DNA from 3 places in the Sphingomonas sp. T1 genome. Region 3 is predicted to be linked to each of the others. Evidence: predicted binding sites of a transcription regulator. Region 3 holds the regulator's gene; each other region holds the start of a gene.
What was found. Region 3 encodes LexA, which represses DNA repair genes until DNA is damaged. Its sites were predicted from a motif close to GTTCCNCNCTTGTTCT; they were not measured.
Positions count from the first base shown of each region.

Region 1: the regulator LexA is predicted to act here: its motif matches at 2,094-2,109, upstream of GV027_RS19375 (ImuA family protein).
Region 2: the regulator LexA is predicted to act here: its motif matches at 3,359-3,374, upstream of recA (recombinase RecA).

Region 1 covers NZ_LR733895.1:24,830-29,713, reverse strand. The annotation lists gene GV027_RS19405 (hypothetical protein) at 1-12, shown strand, start outside; gene GV027_RS19400 (hypothetical protein) at 31-285, shown strand; gene GV027_RS19395 (SOS response-associated peptidase) at 360-983, opposite strand; gene GV027_RS19390 (HU family DNA-binding protein) at 1,032-1,301, opposite strand; gene GV027_RS19385 (hypothetical protein) at 1,367-1,519, shown strand; gene GV027_RS19380 (hypothetical protein) at 1,513-1,962, opposite strand; gene GV027_RS19375 (ImuA family protein) at 2,130-2,891, shown strand; gene GV027_RS19370 (Y-family DNA polymerase) at 2,806-4,590, shown strand; gene GV027_RS19365 (error-prone DNA polymerase) at 4,587-4,884, shown strand, end outside.
Region 2 covers NZ_LR733875.1:1,195,812-1,200,695, reverse strand. The annotation lists gene GV027_RS05345 (electron transfer flavoprotein-ubiquinone oxidoreductase) at 1-830, shown strand, start outside; gene GV027_RS05340 (tetratricopeptide repeat protein) at 802-2,259, shown strand; gene GV027_RS05335 (4-(cytidine 5'-diphospho)-2-C-methyl-D-erythritol kinase) at 2,280-3,137, shown strand; gene recA (recombinase RecA) at 3,451-4,524, shown strand; gene GV027_RS05325 (class I SAM-dependent methyltransferase) at 4,784-4,884, shown strand, end outside.
Region 3 covers NZ_LR733875.1:3,399,808-3,404,691, reverse strand. The annotation lists gene GV027_RS15535 (molybdopterin molybdotransferase MoeA) at 1-1,039, shown strand, start outside; gene lexA (transcriptional repressor LexA) at 1,108-1,833, shown strand; gene GV027_RS21820 (ComEC/Rec2 family competence protein) at 1,993-3,006, opposite strand; partial or broken gene GV027_RS21815 (ComEC/Rec2 family competence protein) at 3,095-4,117, opposite strand; gene gltX (glutamate--tRNA ligase) at 4,221-4,884, shown strand, end outside.

The DNA of each region.
Region 1 (4,884 bases), on a different contig from region 3:
CTCATGCAGTGACCGGAAGGGTGCCGTCCCATGCCTTCGCCCGAAATACCGACACAGATTGCCGACGACCAATCATCAGAAAGCATTGCCGCTGCTTTCAGAGCGCAAGCATACGATCTCATGGACAGGTCACCGATCGCCGCAGCTCACCTCGTCCTCGCTGCCGCGACACTCGCCCCGGAATGTGACGACGAGCGAGACGTCGCCGACCAGTTCTCATTTGTCATCGCCGACTTCGCGATGGGGCTCGCAAGGATCCATCATCGCGCCCGCGCCCGCCTATAATCGAAGAGCGCCTTTCCTGGGCTCCACGAGCGCGTTGCGGTTGATCACCTCGATCGCGTCGCTGCTGAGGGTGGTCATTCGACGCGCATCAGCTGGGAGGGGTAGGGCGCCACGGCATCCTTCAGCTCATCCCAAGGCGCCGAGAGCCACCGATCGTAGTCCTCGTCGTGCAGGATCACGGGCATCGCCTTCGGGTGAATGGGAGCCACGACAGCGTTCGGCTCGGTGGTCAGGAAGCCATAAGCGTTGCCACGCTCGGTCGGCCGCCAGATGCCGGCGAAGGCGAAGATCGGCCGGCTAGGAACTTCGAACCAGTGAAGCGGCTTTTTCCCGTCCTCGCCCGGGGCCACTCCGTACTCCGAAAAGGCAGTCACCGGCACCAGGCAGCGCCGTGCCGGCGTCGTCAGCATGGACCGCCAGAAGCTTGAGCTGAGATTCCGCACGTTCGTGACGTATTTCGTCAGCTTGGCGGCCGGATCCCGCTTGCTCGGCACCTGGGTAGGGACGCCCCATTCCATGCGCTCAATCTTCCGATCGGCGCCGTCCTGGACCACCACTGCTCCGTAGAACGGCGTCTTCTTACCAGTCGGAAAGACGTCGCCGGCCGGAAACGTCTCGTCCGGCTCATAGGGCGGGCGGATGCCGAACGTCGCAGCCACCTCGGCCTGCTTCGCCGTCAGCCGATACCGATTGCACATCCGCGCCTCCCATCCGGCGCCGGCAGACTGGTCGCCAGCGCGCTTACCTCAGAGCTTGTCCTTGAAGCCCTTCGCAGCTGTGAAGGTGACCTTCTTGGAGGCTGCGATTGTGATCGCCTCCCCGTTCGATGGGTTTCGGCCCTGACGTTCCGGCCGGTCCTTCACCGTAAACTTCCCGAAGCCGTTGATCGAGACTTCCTCACCCTTCACCGCAGCGTCTGCAATCTGATCGAAAACAGCATTGATTGCCTTCTTCGCATCCGCCTCGCTCGAGCCGGTCGCACCCGCAACGCCTTTGGCCAATTCACCAATGTTCATGCTAGATCTTCTCCGTTGATTAAAACGGTGAGACCTTAGCCATCGCGAGCGATGATACAACGACCGTGCTGGACGAGGCGAATGCCGCAGCCGTCCGCTTGATGGTCGAGAGGCTGGCCGACCATGACGTGATCAAGGTGTTCAACCTGACCGGCGGGCTGGGACCTGTCGCAGATCTTGCTGCCGAGCAGATGAAAATACGGGAGCTGGATTACTGAACCCGCGCGATCCGTTCGCGTGTGACGCGCGGATCTTCGTACAAGTCGCGGACGGCGCGAACACGAAAGAGGTTCCACCAGCGCTGCCAACGATGCTCGGCCGCGTCGTGGAGCATGTGGCACCGCTGACATAGCGCCTTGAGGTTGGCAGGAGCGTTGTTGCCTGGGTCGTGGTCGAGATGGGCACATGCCAGGACTACGAAGGTCATCCGTACAGAGGCGAGGACGAAGCCCCCTTTGATCGCAATGCGCTTGCCTCGATCCGAGCGCCAACACCTCGATTCCGCATCCCACCACCGCCCGTCGCCGAGATGGGCCACACGGCGGAGATGCGGACGAGCACACCGCTCGCAGCGCGCGCCGGCACGCTCGAAACGAACCGATCGCGAGATCTGTTGCCAGTCGATCGGATAGAGCCAGCGGTTCTCAGGGCGGATCGGCATAGCGATTCTATGAGTCAGGCGCGCCCAGAACGGAAGCGCTTTTTCCGCTTTGTTTGCGGTCCGTTGCGCAGCCGTTCCGCCTGAATCGATGAACCGATTGAATGCGAGCTTGACCGATGAAGCCCGGTAACGGAACATAAAGGGAACGAGTAGAGTCTTAGAACATGATGTCCGCCGCCCTCGATTCCTTCGCGCCCAGCATAGCGCACCTGCGGACGATCGCCACGCCAGTGACGGAGTACCGGGTGCTGCCATTCGGCGTCGACGAGATCGACAGCAGGCTCGGAGCAGGGGGATTGCGCGCCGGTGCGCTTCACGAGGCAACCGCGCAGAGTGCGGCGCTGGTCGACGATGCGGCAACGACGCTGTTCCTTGCCGGGATCGCCGCCCGCGAGGCTGCGAACACCGGAGGTCCCGTTCTATGGGCGAGCTGCAGGGCCGACCTGTACGCTCCCGCCTTGGAGCAAGCCGGCCTCGCCTCTGCCAACGTCATCTACGCTCAGTCGCAGGACGATGCCGCGCTACTGGCCGTGATCGAGGATGCGGTCCGAGACGGCACACCTTCGGCCATCATTGCAGAAGCGAGCAAGGTAGCGATGGTCGCAACGCGTCGCTTGCAGCTGGTGGCAGCAGAAGCCGACATGCCGGTGCTACTTCTCCGCCGTCGCCGCGGCCGTGACCAGGATCCGTTTTCCGAGCCTTCCGCTGCCTGGACGCGCTGGCGGATCGGCTCCGCGCCTTCGGCGCGCTTGGACGTCGCGGGTGTGGGAAGAGCGCGGTGGTCGGTTGAACTCGCACGCCAGCGCGGTGGTGCATCCTTCTCCCTGATTGTGGAGGGCAGCGATGAGACGGGTCGTCTCGCTGTTCCTGCCGAACTTGGCCATCGAGCGGCTGAGACGGCTGGAACAGCCCGCTATGCGGCCGCCTGAGCGGCCCTCTTTGCAACTGCCGATAGACGACGACCCGGGTGCCTGTTCGGTGCCGCGGGGCGGCGGTTGGCGACCTGGTGCCAAGTGGGCGCGATCCAGCGCGCAGTCGCGCGAAGAAGTCGAGGCTCAGATCGCGTCACTGCCGGTCCACGCCCAGCCGCCCATGCGTGAGCTTGGCAGGAGATCCGAAGCGGCAAGCCACCCGTACAAGGCCCCGACGCTCGCTCCGCGGGTTATCGCGCCTGCCGCAGCTCCGGTCCAACACGCGCCGGTCGCGCTCGTCGGAAAGGTCGGTAGGCGGGAGGAGGTAGTCGCCGCCTGCACCGGCGCGCAGGCACTCGGCATCCACCCCGGCATGGCGGCGACCCATGCACGTGCGCTGGTGTCGGATCTCGACTTCCGTCCGGCAGAACCTGACGCTGACGCGGCGCTGCTCGACAGGCTGGCGTTGTTGGCGGTCAGGCGCTGGTCCCCGATCGCGGCCGTGACGCCGCCAGACGGCCTCTGGATCGATCTCGCCGGCTGCGACCACCTCCACGGCGGTGAGGAGCGGTTCTGCCGGCGTCTGGTTGCCTTCTGCCGTCGTGCAGGCTTCACCGCGCGCGTTGCCGTCGCAGACACCCCTGGCGCTGCCCATGCGCTGGCTCGCTTCGGCAAGGGTGACCTCATCCGCGTCGGACCTCACGGGACAGCGGACGCACTTGCTCCGCTGCCGCTCGCAGCATTGCGGCTCGCACCCACGGCGCTGGCCGCAGCGCGTAAGTTCGGCTTCGACCGGATCGCAGATCTGCTGCCGGTCGCGCGCGGGCCGTTAGCGCGTCGTCTTGGCCTGCCCGCAATCACCCGGCTCGATCAGGCACTAGGCGGCGTCCCAGAGCCGATCACGCCACGTGACGACCCGGAGGTGCCCGCAGCCGAGCGCCGGCTACTAGAGCCGATCGGGACCGCCGAGGCGATCGAGCAGGTCATGGGCGACCTGCTGCGCGATCTCGCCGTCGTCCTGCAGGCGAAAGGGCTAGGTGCTCGGTCTCTTCGCCTGACATGCTTGCGCGTCGACGGCACCGAGCAGCTCGTGGCAGTCGGCACCTCTCGGCCGACGCGCGAGGTCTCGCATCTGCTGCGGCTTCTGAAGCTGCGCATCGAGCGCATCGATCCAGGCATGGGCATCGAGCAATTCATGCTTGTTGCCCCGCATACCGAGCCACTCGACGCCGTCGATCTCGGTGCCGTCCTGGCAGGCGAAACGCTGGTGCGCGATCCGTCGCGGCTGGTCGACGTCATTGCCGGCCGCATTGGTGTACGCTCGGTCTTCCGCATCGCCCCGGTCGAAAGTCATGTGCCGGAGCGAGCCGTCGCCCACTCCGACCCGAATGAGGTTCCGGGAAACTGGCCCGCTTGGCAACGTCCGATCCGCCTTTTCGCGCATCCAGAGCCGCTGCACCGGGTGTTGGCACTGATGCCCGACCAGCCTCCACGCCGGTTCGAGTGGCGTGGCAAGACCTACAAGGTGGTTGCCGGTGACGGGCCTGAGCGCGTCCATGGCGAGTGGTGGCGCCGCGACGCGGAGGTGTGGGCCGTCCGGGACTACTACAGGGTCGAGGACGAGACTGGCGGCCGCTTCTGGGTGTTCCGCCGCGGAGACGGCTTCGAGGACGATACAGGCGATCTGTCCTGGTGGATGCACGGGGTCTTCGGGTGACCCACTATGTCGAGCTCCAGGTGCTCACCCACTTCTCGCTCCTGCGCGGGGCATCCAGTCCGGAGGAGCTGTTCGCGGCCGCGGCGTTGCTCGGCTATCCGGCGATCGGGGTCAGCGACATCGGCACCGTTGCCGGCGTCGTCCGGGCATGGGAGGCGCAGAAGGCGACCGGCGTCCGCTCAATCGCCGGCACTCGCGTTGATCTATCCTGCGGCCGTCGCCTGCTGCTCTACCCCACCAACCGGCCTGCGTGGTCGCGGATTACGCGTCTGCTGACGGTTGGTAAGACGCGGG
Region 2 (4,884 bases), 2.2 Mb from region 3:
CGTTCCACGAGATGCAGCGCTGGAAGACGCATCCCGAGATCGCGGCGCTGCTGAAGGGCGCCAAGCGTGTCAGCTATGGCGCGCGCGCGATCAGCGACGGCGGGCTCCAGTCGATCCCAAAGCTGGTCATGCCCGGCGCAGCGCTGATCGGCGACAGCGCCGGCTTCCTGAACGTGCCGCGGATCAAGGGCACGCACACCGCGATGAAGTCGGGCATGATGGCGGCCGAGGCTGCGGTCGAGGCGATCGTGTCGCAGCGCGGGCATGACGAACTCGCCGCCTATCCGGAGGCGTTCGAGCGCAGCTGGGTGAAGAAGGAACTGTCGGTCGTCCGCAACGTCGTGCCGCTGGTCAAGAAGTTCGGCGACATGCTCGGGTCCGGGCTTGCCGGTGTGACGATGTGGCTCGAACATTGGGGTCTGAAGGTGCCGTTCACGCTGCACCATCATCCCGATCACGAAAGCCTGTGGCGCAAGGATCTGGTCAAGCCGATCGTCTATCCCAAGGCGGACGGCGTGCTGACGTTTGACCGGCTGTCGTCGGTGTTCATCTCGAACACCAATCACGAGGAGGACCAGCCGGTCCACCTGACGCTGAAGGACCCGGCGGTGCCGATCGCCTACAACCTGCCGATGTACGACGAGCCCGCGCAACGCTATTGCCCGGCCGGCGTTTACGAGGTGGTGGGCGAAGAGACGGGCGATCCGAAGTTCGTGATCAACGCGCAGAACTGCGTCCACTGCAAGACCTGCGACATCAAGGACCCGACGCAGAACATCAACTGGGTCGTGCCCGAGGGCGGTGGAGGCCCCAACTATCCCAACATGTAAGTCTGTCCTGCTGGCGATCGGCCTGCTGACCGCCCCGACGGCGGCGCTGGCCGACACCGGCGGTCTCTCTGCCTATCTCAAGGCGCGCGCCGCGGATGCGGACGGGCGGGTGACGATTGCCGCGGACCAGTATGCCCTGGCACTGGCGGCGGCGCCCGACGATCCGGTGATCGCGATCCGCGCCTACCGGGAGGGAATCGAGGCGGGTGACATGCCGCTGGTCGCGCGCGCGGCGGGGGTGCTGGCGAGAGCCGGAGTCGCGCCCGCGGACGCCGCACTGTTCCCGCTCGCCGCCGCCGCGCGCAAGGGCGACACCCGGGCGACCCGGACGGCGATCGCCACGCTCGGCAAGGGCCCGCTGGTGGTGCTCGCACCATCGCTGAACGCGTGGGTGGCGCGTGCCGAGCATCGTGACCCGGGCGCGGCGCTGGCGACCGCGGGCGAGGATCCGGTCGCGCGCCGCTTCGCTGCCGAGACGCGTAAGCGCATCGCCGCCGCCCCCGCGCGCCAGCCACTCGGCCTTGCCGTCGCACAGACACTCGCGGGTTTGGCGGGGGGCCTTATCGCAGGGGCGCCGTCGCCGCTGGCAATCGCGCTCGCCCAGGCTGCGGTGGAGGCCGATCCCGATTATACCCCCGCGCGAATCGTCCTTGCCGACGCGCTTGCGCATAACGACCGGGTCGACCGCGCGCTGGCGGTGCTCGACAGGGTCGATGGCACGTCGCCGTCCGCAGAGGCGGCGATCGCCAAGCGTCTTGAAATCCTGTCGGTTGCCGGCCGTGGCGAGGCGGCGCTGGCCATCGCGAGGACGCGCGCCGAGCGGCAGGAGGCGATCGCCGGCGACTGGCAGCGTTACGCCGACCTGTTGCTGACGACCGGCGATGCGGCGGCGGCGGCGCAGTGGTATGGACGGGTTCTGGCGGCGGATCATGGTACACCAGGGGCCGCGCGCGGCAGATGGGGGGCGTGGCTGCAATATGGCGGGGCGCTCGATCAGGCGGGGCGCTGGCCCGAGGCGCGCATCGCGCTCCGCAAGGCGGTTGCCCTCGCCCCGACGCAACCGCTCGCGCTGAATTATCTGGGATTCGCGCAGGTCGAGCATGGCGACGACATCGCGGGCTCGATCCGCCTGCTCGAGCGGGCAAGCCGGCTCGATCCCGCCAATCCGTCCGTCACCGACTCGCTTGGTTGGGCCTATCACCGCGCCGGCGATACGCGGCGCGCGCTGCCACTGCTCGAGCGTGCCGCGCAGGCGGAGCCGACCAATGCCGAAATCGGCGATCATCTCGGTGATGCCTATTGGAGCATGGGCCGACGCTACGAGGCGCGCTATGCGTGGCAGGCCGCGATCGTCACCGGCGATGCCGAGGAGCGCGCGCGCATCGCCGCGAAGATCGACACCGGCCTGCCGATCGCTGCGCGCCGTTGACCCCTGATCCCGAGACCCCGATGCCGACGACGACCGAAACCGCACCAGCCAAGATCAATCTCGCGCTGCATGTGCGTCACCGCCGCGCGGACGGCTATCACGAGCTTGAGACGCTGTTTGCCTTTGCCGAGCATGGCGACGTCGTCACGGTGCGCACGGCGGACGTGGACAGCTTTGCCATCATCGGGCCGTTCGCCGCGGCATTGCGCCCGGCGGCGGGGGGCACCGACGCTGCGCCATGGGATGGGAACCTCGTGACGGCCGCGGCGGACGCGTTCGTCGCGACGTTCGGGATCGCCGCGCACCACGCGATCACGCTCGACAAGCGACTGCCGATCGCATCGGGGATCGGTGGCGGCTCCGCCGATGCCGCGGCGACGCTGCGCGCGCTGGCGCGGTTGCACGGCGTCGCGGTGCAGGATCCGGCTCTCCACGGCATTGCCGCCCGACTGGGTGCGGACGTGCCTGCCTGCCTCGTCAACCGGACGACGTTCGGGACCGGGCGCGGCGACATGCTCGTCGCGGTCGACGGGCTGGCGGGAACGCCGTTGCTGTGCGTCAACCCGGGGGTGGCGGTGTCGACCGCGGCGGTATTCGGCGCGTGGGATGGGATCGACCACGGGCCGATCGGCGAGGGGCCGCTGCTCGAACGCGCGATCGCCGGGCGGAACGACCTCGAGGCGCCGGCCTGCGCGATCGCGCCGGAGATTGCCCGCGTCCGCGCGTTGCTGGATGCGGCGCCGGGCGTGCTGCTCGCGCGCATGTCGGGATCGGGAGCGACCTGCTTTGCGCTGTTCGACAGCATCGCGGCCCGCGATTCCGCGGCGGCGGATGCGGCTGCGCGAGGCTGGTGGACGCTGGCATGCAGGCTGCGCTGAACGCGGGTTCAATGCCACGTTGAAACTGTTCGGCTTTGGGACGCCGGACGCTGTAAAATCGATTGCATCACACCGGTCGGAGGCGTCAAATCGGGCTGTCCACTACCGGATCGGCGCCATGGTTCGCCGACCGGCCCAAGGTTTCTCCCAAGACGCCGAAGCGGACCAATGATGGGAGGGCGGTCACCGAAAGGCGGCCGCCCTTTTTCACATTCCCCGATGTTCCGCACTTGTTCCGTGAGAACAAAAGCAATACATGGCGTTTGACGCGTTGAATGGCACGCGCGCTTGCTTTAGCGATGGGAGCTTCTCGATGGCCGCTAATCTGAAAGTGATCGACACCGGCATGGCAACAGCAACCAACGACCGGCAAAAGGCGCTCGATGCCGCACTCGCGCAGATCGATCGCGCGTTCGGCAAGGGCTCGGCGATGCGTCTGGGCTCGAAGGAGACGATGCAGGTCGAGGTAATCTCGACCGGCTCGCTCGGGCTCGACATCGCGCTCGGCGTCGGTGGCCTGCCGCGCGGCCGCGTGATCGAGATCTACGGCCCGGAAAGCTCGGGCAAGACCACACTCGCGCTCCACGTCATTGCCGAAGCGCAGAAGAATGGCGGCACCGCGGCATTCGTCGACGCCGAGCACGCACTCGACCCGGTCTATGCCAAGAAGCTCGGCGTCAACATCGACGAGCTGATCGTGTCGCAGCCCGACACTGGTGAGCAGGCGCTCGAGATCGTCGACACGCTGGTCCGCTCGAACGCGATCGACGTGCTCGTTGTCGATTCGGTCGCAGCCCTCGTGCCGCGCGCTGAAATCGAGGGCGAGATGGGCGACAGCCATGTCGGGCTTCAGGCGCGCCTGATGTCGCAGAGCCTTCGCAAGCTGACCGGTTCGATCAGCCGGTCGCGTTGCATGGTGATCTTCATCAACCAGCTCCGCATGAAGATCGGCGTCATGTACGGCAACCCGGAGACGACGACGGGTGGCAACGCGCTGAAGTTCTACGCTTCGGTCCGTCTCGACATTCGCCGCATCGGTGCGGTCAAGGCGGGCGACGAGGTCACCGGCAACCAGACGCGCGTGAAGGTCGTCAAGAACAAGGTTGCGCCGCCGTTCAAGCAGGTCGAATTCGACATCATGTACGGGCAGGGCGTCTCCAAGCTCGGCGAGATCCTCGATCTCGGCGTGAAGGCCGGGCTCGTCGAGAAATCGGGTGCGTGGTTCAGCTATGACAGCGTACGGCTCGGTCAGGGTCGCGAGAATTCGAAGACCTTCCTCAAGGACAATCCCGAGACCGCCGATCGTCTCGAAAAGCAGATCCGCGCGCGCACCGACAAGGTTGCCGAGGAAATGATGGTCGGTCCCGACGCCGAAGACGACGCCTGAGTAAGGGGCGGAGCCCTTTTCCTCGCAGGGAAGGGCTCCGCGTCCTGTGACAGGGCGAGGCAGCGTCCAGGGCTGATGGGTCGGGCGAGTTTCGTCTCGCCTGGTTGAGCTGATGGGCCGCAGCGGGACGCGTGTTGGGCGATCGTCCGGAAATCCAGTGAGCCCTAGCGGGCATATGCTTCACGACTTGCGTCAAACGCGCCACAAGAGCTGATCTTGTGCGCTCAGACGGGAGTTCGACCATGCGATACGGCGGATCATGACCAGTGATCGAGACTGGACCGGACGCGTCGGCGACATCTGGGCCACCGAATGGCGCCGTACCGACCGCAGCTTCGAGGGGCTCGCACCCGTACTGAA
Region 3 (4,884 bases):
CGACCTCTCGGCGATGGACGGCTATGCGATCCGCTACGCCGATCTGCCCGGGCCGTGGACGGTCATCGGCGAAAGCGCCGCCGGCCGCCCCTTCGCCCGCTTGGTCAGCGCGGGACAGGCTACGCGGATTTTCACTGGCGCGGCGATGCCGGCGGGCGCCGACACTGTGCTCGTCCAGGAGGAGGCGGCGCGCGACGGCGACGGGCTGATGCTCGACGGCGAAGGCCCCGCCTTCGAGGGACGCAACACACGCCGCAAGGGGCTCGACTTCGCGACCGGCACGCGGCTGATCGCGGCCGGCGACCGGCTGACGCCCGCCCGCATCGCGGTCGCTGCGACCGGCGGGCACGGCGCCTTGTCGGTTGGCCGCCGGCTGCGCGTCGCCGTCGCCGCGACGGGGGACGAACTCGTCCCGCCCGGCTCGACCAGCGACCCCGTCCCGCTGCCGGAATCAAACGGCATCATGCTCGCCGCGATGCTCGCCGACCTGCCCGTCGACATTATCGATCTCGGAATCCTCCCCGACCGGCTCGACACGCTGCGTGACGCCTTTGCCGGGGTCGATGCCGATCTGCTCGTGACCACCGGGGGGGCGTCGGTCGGTGATCACGACCTCGTCCGCCCCGCGATCGAGGCAGCGGGCGGCAGCATCGACTTCTGGCGGATCGCGCTGCGCCCGGGCAAGCCGATGATGGCGGGCACGCTTGGCAGGACGATGCTGCTCGGCCTGCCGGGCAATCCCGTCTCCGCCTTCGTCACCGCGATCCTGTTCGTCCGCCCCGTCGTCGCGCACATGCTCGGCGCGCGCGATCCCCTGCCGCAGACGACGCATGCGCTGCTCGGCGAGGATCTTCCGCCCAACCAGTCGCGGACCGACTATATGCGCGCCGAACTGCGCGACGGCCGCGCCTATGCCTCGACCATCCAGGACAGCTCGATGCTGCTGACGCTCGCCCGCTCGTCCTGCCTGATCATCCGCGATGGCGACGCGCCGGCGGCAAGGGCGGGCGACTCGGCGGAAATCCTCGTCATCGCGTGACGTCACCGCTTGACGAAGCTGCAAGTGTTCCATAGAAGTTCCTCGTCTGTTCCGGACGGAGAACCGTTATGCTCACGCGCAAGCAGCACGAGCTTGTCTGCTTCATCAATGACCGCCTCGCCGAGACGGGCGTGTCGCCCTCGTTCGAGGAGATGAAGGACGCGCTCGACCTGAAATCGAAATCGGGCGTGCACCGTCTGATCAGCGCGCTTGAGGAGCGCAACTTCATCCGGCGCCTGCCCAACCGGGCGCGCGCGCTCGAAGTGCTGAGGATGCCCGAGCGTCCCGAGGCGGCAACAGGGCAGACGGCGGCGAAGTCGGGGCCGAAGGTGGCGGCATCGGCCGACACCGTATCTGCGCCGAACACGGCCAGCGCCACGCCCGCGTCGCCCGCCCGCATCGCGGCGAACGACGTCGTCGAGATCCCGCTGCACGGCCGGATCGCCGCCGGCGTCCCGATCGAAGCCTTCGAGGGCAGCTCGATGCTTGCCGTCCCGGCCGCTTTGCTTGGCACTGGCGAGCATTATGCGCTGGAGGTTTCGGGGGACTCGATGGTCGAAGCCGGCATCCTCGATGGCGATTATGCGCTGATCCGCCGTACCGAGATCGCCCGCGACGGCGAGATCGTCGTCGCGCTGATCGAGGACAGCGAAGCGACGTTGAAATATTTCCGCCGCGAGGGCGCGATGGTCCGGCTCGACCCGGCCAACCGCGCCTATGACCCGCAGCGTTATGCGCCCGCTCAGGTCCGGGTTCAGGGCAAGCTGTCGGGTATCCTGCGCCGCTACGACTGACGAATGCTGGGGGCGCTGGCGGTCATCACCGCCACGCAACCGGCAGTGGCGTTCGTGACCAACGGCCCCAGGCACCATCGTCCGCGTTTCGGAATTGCGGCCCTCCCAATCGGAGGCCCCACCTTCGCAGGATCATGACCCGACATACCCAGTCGCGACCTATCGCTCTGACCACCCCCGAGCCGGCACCCGAAACCGGACCGACGCCGCCCCCCCGGCCAGCCCATGCTGATCGCCCGCCGCCCCGAACCGTCGCATTGGCCGCGCCAGCGTCGGTGGATCGCGCCACGGGTGCCGGTCCCCCGGATTGAGCACCGTCACCATCCGCCCCGTGGTCAACGTCAACGCGATCCCCCCGGTCCGCGCGAGCATCGACCGGTCGAGCTTCAGCCATCGCGGCGTACAACCGCGCGGCAGCCCGCGCTCGCTGATGACGATGTCCGCGCGCCGGCATGCGGCAACCATCTGCGCAATCGGCACCCGGTAAACGCTGCGCGTCGCCAGCACGCGCCAAGCCCGGCCGCGGGCTACGACATCGGTCAGGCACAGGTCGCGGCTGCGCCGCGCATCGGGCTGATCCGCGAGAAGCAGCGGCTCACCATCGACCCCGCCATTCTCCGCCAGCGTATCGCGGACATAGTCCCCCGCCCGATCGCGGAGCAGCGCGAGCCCGGCGGCGGTCCGGACCGCGACGTGACGCCCATCGCCCGTTACAAGGATATCGGGTGACGGCGTCGTCAGCGCCCACGCCGCGCCGACCGCCAAGGGCAGGATCCCGATCCGTCGCCACCGCGTCCGCCACAGCGCGATCCACACACCGCCGCCGACCATCAAGGCAAACGCCCCGTCGGGAACCGCAGGCAACGCGCGGACTGCGCCCGGTGCGTGGGCGACCGCACGCGCAAGCCACAGCAACGCGTCGAGCGCATGCTGCACCAGCCACCAGGCGGGTGCGCCGAGCCCAATCGTGTCGAGCAGCAGCGCCAGCGCCTCGAACGGCATCACGACGAACGTGGTCAGCGGGATCGCGACGATATTGGCCACCGCGCCGTACACCCCGGCCTTGTGGAAATGATAGACCGCGATCGGCATCAGCGCCGCCTCGACGACGAGCCCGGTCAGCAGCAGCGACACGGCGCCGCGCAACAGGCGTCCTGCCGCGGCCCTCGTCATGCGGCGTGAACGTGGCACGGACGACGGGATGCTCGTGCAGCGCGATGATCGCGGTGATCGCGGCGAACGACAATTGGAAGCTCGGCCCGGCGAGCGATTCAGGCAGCGCGAGCATCACCGCGATCGCTCCCGTCGCGACGAGCCGCAACGTCATCGCCTCGCGCCCCATCGCCAGCGCGACCAGCACCAGCAACGCCGCGACGCAGGAGCGGATCGTCGGCACCTGGCTGCCCGTCAGCACGGTGTAGCCGATCGCCGCTGCGGCACCGGCAAGCGCGGCGATCAATGGCAGTCGCGTGTGCAGCGCGAGCCATGGGCTGAGCGCCAGCAGCCGCATCACGATCAGCATCGTCGCGGCGACCGCCGCGGTGATGTGGAGGCCGCTTACCGAAAGGAGATGCGCCAGCCCGGCGCGGCGCATCGCCTCCGCATCCGCGTCGCTGATCGCGCCGACGTCGCCGGTCGCCAGCGCCGCCGCGATCCCGCCCGCGCTCCCGTCAAGCTGCGCGACGATATGCCGCGACAGCGCCACCCGGACTCCAGCGCCGCCGCGGCCCGGCTCTGCTACCACCACAGGCGAAAAGCCCCGCCCCGTCGCGCCGATCGCGCCAAACCAGGCGACGCGCGCAAAGTCATAGGCGCCGGGCACCGCGGGCAAGGGCGGCGGCATGAGTCGCGCGCGAAGCTTTATCGTCGCGCCGATTGCGAGCGCCGCTGGCGCATCCGCCTCTGCCAGGTTGATGCGGACGCGGCCTGGCAACGCAACCGGCGCGCCATCGGCGTCCTGCCCCGGCCTGACGGGCCGCACCGTCAACCGCACCAGTCGACGCGCGAGGAGCGGTTCGATCGTCTCGACCCGCGCCGACAGCTGCACGAATGTCGGCCCCGCGAGCACCGGTGCCGCCACGCGGTCCGATCGCACCCAGATCAGCCCGATGCCGAGCGCCGCCGCAATCGCGCCGATCGCGAGCATCCGCGCTGCACGCCCGCCGCGCCCCACCGCAAGTCCGGCCAAACCGCCAGCGACCAGCACCAGGATCGCGGTGCCCCATGCCACGGGATCGGGCAGCACGAACCACAGCGCGATGCCGCCGCCAAGCCCGACCGGCATCCAGGTTATGAGCTGGTCGCGCTCTGCCTCCAGCCAGCGTTCGATCGCCCGGCCCGGCTCCGCCATCCAGGGCGGCACGCCCATTTGTCGCCGCCGGGGACGCATGCTAGAGGCGGCGACGGCTGATCCGGCCATCGTTTCTACAGTCTGGGAGCACCCGCGGTTGGGCGCAATATCTGATACGGATGCCGTCGTTTCGGCCGCACCCGTGGTTACTCGTTTCGCTCCGTCGCCGACGGGGTTCCTGCATCTTGGCGGCGCACGCACGGCGTTGTTCAACTGGCTGTTCGCCAAGGCGAATGGCGGCAAATTCCTGCTGCGTATCGAGGATACCGACCGCGTGCGGTCGACCCAGCCGGCGATCGACGCGATCATCGACGGCATGCGCTGGCTGGGGATCGACTGGGACGGCGACGTCGTCATGCAGTTCGCTGGCGCCGATCGCCACGCCCGCGTCGCGCACCAGATGGTCGAGGCCGGTCACGCCTATCGCTGCTACATGACCAATGACGAGATCGCGGCGATGCGCGCGGAGGCGCAGGCGGCCAAGAAGCCGCTCCGCATTCGCAGCCCGTGGCGCGATCGGCCGGCGAGCGAGGCCCCCGATCTTCCCCATGTCGTCCGCCTGCGCGCGCCGCAGGAGGGTGCGGTCACGATCGAGGATCGCGTCCAGGGATCGGTGACGGTCCGCAACGAGGAAATCGACGATCTCGTCCTCCTCCGCTCCGATGGCACGCCCACCTACATGCTCGCGGTCGTCGTCGACG